Regions from separate parts of the Kineococcus aridisoli genome, predicted to be linked through region 3. Evidence: riboswitches for the same ligand, from Rfam matches in the RefSeq annotation. Region 3 holds a riboswitch; each other region holds the start of a gene.
What was found. Region 3 has a riboswitch for S-adenosylmethionine ahead of ACRYM2_RS13690 (acyl-CoA dehydrogenase family protein). Riboswitches for the same ligand answer to the same signal wherever they lie in the genome.
Positions count from the first base shown of each region.

Region 1: another riboswitch for S-adenosylmethionine. It lies ahead of ACRYM2_RS04740 (aminotransferase class V-fold PLP-dependent enzyme); the one in region 3 lies ahead of ACRYM2_RS13690 (acyl-CoA dehydrogenase family protein).
Region 2: another riboswitch for S-adenosylmethionine. It lies ahead of ACRYM2_RS04720 (putative leader peptide); the one in region 3 lies ahead of ACRYM2_RS13690 (acyl-CoA dehydrogenase family protein).

Region 1 is NZ_JBJLSF010000010.1:26,082-28,334, reverse strand. It holds gene ACRYM2_RS04745 (methylenetetrahydrofolate reductase) at 1-527, opposite strand, end outside; SAM riboswitch class I at 589-680, opposite strand; SAM riboswitch class IV at 853-966, shown strand; gene ACRYM2_RS04740 (aminotransferase class V-fold PLP-dependent enzyme) at 1,015-2,253, shown strand, end outside.
Region 2 is NZ_JBJLSF010000010.1:21,608-23,860, forward strand. It holds gene ACRYM2_RS04715 (FAD/NAD(P)-binding protein) at 1-971, opposite strand, end outside; gene ACRYM2_RS04720 (putative leader peptide) at 1,061-1,150, opposite strand; SAM riboswitch class I at 1,157-1,250, opposite strand; gene ACRYM2_RS04725 (NtaA/DmoA family FMN-dependent monooxygenase) at 1,343-2,253, opposite strand, start outside.
Region 3 is NZ_JBJLSF010000046.1:22,746-24,998, reverse strand. It holds gene ACRYM2_RS13695 (GNAT family N-acetyltransferase) at 1-42, shown strand, start outside; gene ACRYM2_RS13690 (acyl-CoA dehydrogenase family protein) at 12-1,307, opposite strand; SAM riboswitch class IV at 1,365-1,475, opposite strand; gene ACRYM2_RS13685 (AAA family ATPase) at 1,681-2,253, opposite strand, start outside.

The DNA.
Region 1 (2,253 bases), on a different contig from region 3:
ACCGCCAGGTCGGCCTCGCAGCGGGCACGGGGGAAGGCGGCGACGGCCAGGCTCAGCGCGCCCTCCCCCGGTGGCAGCGAGGCTCCCCGCAGCGCCCGCCGCCGCCGGTCGGCGACCTGCAGGAGTTCGACGAGGTCCCGGGCGGTGGGCACGCCGTCGGGGTGCGGCCGCCAGTCCGGGGCCCCGGCCGGCGGGTCCCCGCGCAGCGCGAGGAAGTCGCGGACCCCGGCGTCCAGGAACTCCTGGGCCAGCTCGACGACCTGGCGGCGCGAGGAACCCACGCACGTCAGGTGCGCCATCGCCGGGACCGCCGTCGTGCTCAGCACGTGCGCCAGCAGTTCCCGGCTGCGCTCACGGGTTCCGCCGGCCGCGCCGAACGTCACCGAGACGAAGTCGGGGCGCGCGGCCAGCAGCTCGTCCAGCGAGCGCTGCAGCGCACCGCGTCCCGCGTCGGTGCGCGGGGGGAACAGCTCCAGGCTGAGGGTGGGCCGCCCCGTCGCACCGGCGACGAGCGCAGCGAGGGTCATCTCCGCGGCACCCGTCCCGCAGGCGGGCAGGCGTCGGCGACAGGTGGTGCGTCCATTCCGAACTCCATCGACCTGGCGGTAGCACCCGCGCCCGGGCTCGGGGGGTTGCTGCGGCGTCGTCGAGCCAGGACTCTCGGCCGCTCTGGATGGTGTCGTTCGACAGTAGACCGGGAGGTCGCCGGGTTTCAAGGGTCCGCGCGAGGGCACCCCCGTCCGGCCCACCCGGGGCGGCGGCCCGCCGCCCACCCGCCCGCGCCGCGCCGGTGCCGCGCAGGCACCGCGCCGGTGTTGCCGCGCAGCACCCGGTCGTGGCACTCTCCGGACAGGTCATGAGCGCCAGCGCGAAGCCCCGGCTCGCTGGCCGGCAACCCTCCTCCGCGGCGGGGTGCCCCGGGTGACGACCTGGTGGGCACCGAGGTGGTGCCCGCAAGCGCGGACCTGGCCGGGCGCCCCCGGTCTCCGGCAGGTCCTCGTCCCTGGAGGCCCCGTGACCCTCGGCACCCTGCCCACCCCCTGCCGTCCCACCGCGCTCGGCCCGCTGCTGCCCGTCGTCGGCGCCGCCACGCGCGTCCCGCTGGCCACCGGTGGCCGGGCCCGGTACGTCAACCTCGACAACGCCGCGAGCGCCCCCGCGCTGGAGGCGGTGGCCGACCGGGTGGCGCGGCTGCTGCCGCACTACGCCAGCGTGCACCGCGGCGCGGGGTACCTCTCGCGGGTCTCCACGGCGCTGTTCGAGGCCGCGCGCGAGCGGGTGGGGGCCTTCGTGGGCGCCCGCCCGGACGACGTGGTGGTCTTCACCCGCAGCACCACCGACGCGCTGGACCTGCTCTCGCGCGCGGTGCCGGACGGCGGGCGGGTGCTGGTGGCGGACGTCGAGCACCACGCGAACCTGCTGCCCTGGCAGCGCTCGGCGCGCACCACGGTCGTGCGCGGCGGCCCGGACGCGCGGGCCACCGCCGACGCGCTGGCGGCGGAGCTGGCCGGCGGCGGCTACGCGCTGCTGGCCGTCACCGGCGCCTCCAACGTCACCGGGGAGGTGCTGCCGCTGCACCGGCTGGCCCGGGCCGCGCACGCCGCGGGCGCCCGCGTGGCGGTGGACGGCGCCCAGCTGCTGCCGCACCGGCGCGTGGAGATCGCCGCGGCGGGGATCGACTGGATCGCGCTGTCGGGGCACAAGCTGTACGCGCCGTTCGGCGCCGGCGCGCTCGTCGGCCGCCGCGACTGGCTGGACGCCGCGGAACCGTACCTGGCCGGCGGGGGCGCCACGCTGGACGTGCGCGCGGACGCGGTGCGCTGGGCCGTGGGCGCGGACCGGCACGAGGCGGGTTCGCCCAACGTCGTCGGGGCGGTCGCGCTGGCCGAGGCCTGCGCCACGCTGTCCGCCCTGCCCGACGGGGCGCTGGAGGCGCACGAGGCCGCACTGCGCGAGCAGCTGGTCGAGGGGCTCGGCGCGCTGGAGGGCGTCGTGGTCGTGCGCCCGCACCCCGCGGACGCGGTCGGCGTCGTGACGTTCACGCTGCCCGGCCACGACGCCTCCGCCGTCGCGGCCTACCTGTCCGCCGAGCACGGCGTCGGCGTGCGCGACGGGCGCTTCTGCGCCCACCGGTTCGCGGACTCGCTGGGGATCCCCACCGGCGGGCTGCGCGCCTCCACCGGGGTCGGCACGAGCTCGCGGGACGTCGAGCGGCTCCTGGGCGCCCTCGAGCAGTTCCTCGCGAGCGGGCCG
Region 2 (2,253 bases), on a different contig from region 3:
CCGAGGTCGGCGGGCGCCGGGTAGCCGATCTTCGAGCGGTACGGCACATCGCGCCGCGACCCTGCGTGCAGCACGGGTTCCCGCCCGCTGGGCAGGTAGTCCAGGGACCCGTCGGCGCGTTCGGCGAAGCGCCCGCCGCGGCCCTCGGTGAGGCGGACCACGAGGTCGACGAACGCCAGGCCCATGCCCACCACGGCGACGTCCGCACCCGCGGGCAGGACGTCCAGGTCCAGGTCGCCGGTGTACCCGGGCGGCACGTAGGCGAGCCCGTGGACGTCGGCGAACGTGCGCAGCCTGCGCTCGCGCGGGCCGGGGCGCACGTCCAGGTGGCCCTGCACCAGCAGGACGGTGTCGACGGCCAGCGCTCGCTCGCGCCCGTCCAGGTGCACCAGCTGCCGGCCGTCCACCCCGTCGCGCACGTCGAGGGCGGCGTGCGGGTGCCGGTGCACGCGCACCGCGGGCGGCAGGCCGGCGAGCGTGCGCTCCCAGGCCCAGTGCAGGTAGCGGCTGGCCAGCCGCCGGGAGACGAAGGAACCCTCGTGGACCGCGAGCACCTCCCGGTGCAGCAGGTCGTCGCCCGCGGCGGCCGCCTCGGCCGCCAGTCGCGAGCGGTGCTCCTCGACCCAGCCGTGCAGCGACGGCCCGGTCGCCACCCGGCCGGTCAGGCCGGTGACGCTGTCGTCGGGCAGGACGGTGATGTCCGCCGCCCGCGAGTTCATCCACAGCAGGGGTTCCTGCTCCCGCCGCCAGACGCGGCCGGCGCCGGAGTCGAACGGGTCGGCGACGTGGACGTCCAGCGCGGTGCCCGACAGGGCCGCGCGGGCGCCGAGGCGCTGCAGCAGGCCGAGGGTCCGCGGCCCGGCGCCGACGACGCAGAGGCTGCGCACGGCGGCGGGGTCCCCGGTGAGGTCCTCGGTCGGTTCGTCGGTGAGTTCTCCGGCAGGGCTTCCGGTGGTGTTCCCGGTGGGCACGGGTGGGCTCCTGGGGTGCGCGCGTCGGCGACGCGGGGGACGTCCGGGGGTTCCGGGAGGCGCGTGCCTCCCGCCGCGGCGGACGCTGGTCAGCGACCCGGACAGGTGGCGGAGCTCAACCGCCCGAGGTCCACGTGACGGCGCCGGACGAGGGGCGTGCCGGTGTCGGTGCTGCGCATGTCCTGCTCCCATCGGCCTGGCGGGAGCACCCGCACCCGGAGTTCCGGGGGGTTGCTGCGGCGTCGTCGAGCCAGGTCTCTCGGCCGCTCTGGATGGATGGTGGAAACCTACCGCACCTGGAGCGCGCTGCGCCAGAGCCGTTGCGGGGCAGCGTGCTCCGGGTGTCGGGTCGGCGCCGGGTCGGCGCCGGGTCAGCGCCGGGTGAGCGGGGGCCGCAGCCCCAGGTGCTCGCGCAGCGTCGTCCCGACGTACTCGGCGGGGTACGCGCCGCGCTCCTGCAGCGCGGGCACGAGCTGGTCGACGATCTCGTCGAGCCCGCTCGGCACCAGGTACGGGGAGACGTTGAACCCGCTGCTGGCGCCCGTGCGGACCCAGCGCGTCAGCTCGTCGGCCACCTGCGACGGGGTTCCCGAGAAACCCCGCTCGGAGGAGTTGTGGATGACCAGCTCGCGCAGCGAGAACTTGTTCTCCTCCGCGACGGCGCGCCAGTGCCGGGCGATCTCGCGCGGGTCGTGCCCCTGCCGGGCGGCGCCGCGGGTCCCGTCGATGCCGCTGATGACCGGGTCGTGCGCGGGCAGCGGCCCGTCCGGGTCGTAGCCGGAGAGGTCCTCGCCCCAGACCTGCCCGACCAGCGACAGGGCGGTCGCGGGGGTCACCTGGTTCTCCACCACCCAGCGCGCCTTCTCCTCGGCCTCGGCCTCGGTGTCGGCGAGCACGATCTGGGTGCCGGGCAGCACGAGGACGTCGTCCTCGGGGCGGCCGGCGGCCACGACACGCCGGCGCAGGTCGTCGGCGAAGGCGAGGGCGTCGGCGTGGTGGGTGCCGTGCCGGGAGAAGACCACGTCCGCCGAGCGCGCCGCGAAGTCGCGGCCGGCGGGGGAGTCCCCGGCCTGGAACACCACCGGGTGCCCCTGCGGGCTGCGCGGCACCGTGGGGGAGATCTCCACGTCGAAGAAGGCGTCGTCGGCGCGCACCGGGGAGAACCCCGCACCGTCCCAGCTGTCCCAGACCCGGCGGGCCAGGGCGACGAAGCGCTCGGCGCGCTCGTAGCGGTCGGCGTGGTCCAGGTACCCGCCGCGGCGGAAGTTCTCGCCCGTCCAGG
Region 3 (2,253 bases):
CACGCGTACCACTACCGGGTGGCGCCCTCCGCGCCCTCCTGAGCGCGCACCGCCGCCGGGTCGACCGAGGCGTGGGTGCCGATGTCCCACACGAACGGCGGCTCGGTGCCGTTGACGGACCAGTCGCCGACGATGCGCTGCTTGTAGACGACCGGGTTGTGCGAGGCGACGGTCCGGGAGTTGCGCCAGTGCCGGTCCAGGTCGCGCGCGCGGCTGGTGCCGGAGGCCCCGAGGGTGTCGAACAGCAGCGTCGCCGCGCGGGGCACGCTCCCGGAGAGCACGACCTGCGCCTGGGCGGTGCGGATCTCCGCCTCGACGTTGGCGGCGCGGTCCGCCTCGCCGTCGCGCAGGTGCGCGGTGTCCGCGGCGCCCTGGACGGCCTGCGCGGCCGCGCGCACCAGGGCGTGGGCGGTGAAGGCGATCGAGGAGATCTCCCCGGCGACCGAGAGGACCTGCGCGTCGTGGCGCACCAGCGGCGCCAGGCCGTGGGTGTAGGTGCGGGTGCGGGCGCGCACCTGGGCGGCGGTGTCGCGCTCGACGGCGGCGGCGATGCCGGCCTGCACGGCGAGCAGCACCAGCTGGTAGAGCGCGGTCTGGTAGCGGAAGCGGTCGGTGAAGGGCGCCACGTCGGCGGGGTCGACCTCGACGTCGTCGAGCACGAGGGTGCCGGTGCCGGTGAGCTGCTGGCCGAAGCCGTCCCAGTCGTCGGAGACGACGGCGCCGGGGGCCCCGACCGGCACGAGCACGGTGACGACCTCGTGCGAGCCGTCGGGCAGCGCGCGCCGGGCGGTGGCGTCGGTCCAGTCCGCGAAGATCGTCCCGGTCGTGTAGTACTTGCGCCCGCTGACGAGGGTGCGCCCGTCGCGCTCGGTGACCACCGTCTGCTGCTCCCCGGTGACCCCGTCGCCGACCTCGCTCCAGGCGTTGCCGACGAGCTCGCCCGCCGCGATGCGCGCGGTCCAGCGCGCGCGGTGCTCCCCGGCGGGCAGCGACAGGACCTGCTCGACCCAGGCGACGTGGCCGCGGAAGACCTGCGGCAGGTTCGAGTCGGCCTCGGCGACGTCGACGAGCACCTCGGCCAGCTGCACGAGGTCCAGGCCGTCCCCGCCCTCGGCGACGGGCAGGCGCAGCCGGCCGAGGCCCGCCTCGAGCAGGGCGCGGACGGCGGCGAAGGGCAGTTCGTGGTCCTGCTCGCGGGCCACCGTCCCGGCGGCCACCTCCCGCAGGACGGGGGCGAGGCGGGCGCGGACCGCGGCCAGCCGGTCGGCGGCGCTCGTGCGGGCGGGGTCGTCGAGGGTGGTGCTCACGGGGTTCCTCCTGGTCGTGGACGCGGCGGTGCGTCGGCCCGGGAGTGGTCGTGCGCTCGCTCGTCCTTACCCGTGCGTCAGCACCAGGTCAGGTCATCACCCGGGGCACCCCACGACGAGGAGGGTTGCCGGCCAGCGAGCCGGGGCTTGGCGCTGGCGCTCATGACCTGGCGCCAGCCAACCACGCGCGGGGGGCCGCGGTCCAGGGGTGCCCGCGACCCCCCGCGAGCACCCCTGCACCCTCCCGCTCCCCCGTCCCCGGTCCCCCGTCCCGGCCCCCCTCCGTCCCCGCGGCGGCACCCGTCCCCCCGGCGGGCGCCGCTCCTGCGCCGCGGGCGTGGCTCCCCTCCTGCCCACGCCCGCGGCGAGCGCGTCAGCCCCGCTCGCGCACCGCCGCGCCCTCGCGCAGGTCGACGACCCGCGGGGGCTGCTCGTGGGCGCTCCGGGCACCCTCGAGGACGTCGGTGATCTCGGAGCCGATGAGCTCGTGGCGCTCCAGCAGCGCGTCGCGCAGCGCGGCGACCAGGTGGCGGTTGCGCCCCAGCAGCTCGCGCACGGACTCCTTGCGCTCGCTGAGCAGGTTCTCCACCATGCGGCGGCCCTCGGCGTCCCCGAGCACCCGGGAGACGAGGTTGCCGTCGGCGAGGGCGCCCTGCTGCACGGCCGCGAAGGACACCAGCGTGCCGGCCATGCCCGCCGCGCCGACCATCTGCGCGGCCACCGACGTCGCCGACTGCAGGTCGCCGGCCGGGCCGGTGGACACGTCGCCGAAGAACAGCTCCTCGGCGACCTGGCCGCCGAAGGCGATGTCGATCATGCCGGCGAGCTCGGTGCGCGAGCGGGTGTAGACGTCCTCGGCGTCGCCGTGGGCGAGCAGGCCGAGGGCCTGGGCGCGCTTGACGATGGTGAGGACCTCCAGGCGCCGGTGCGGGGCGACCAGCCAGGC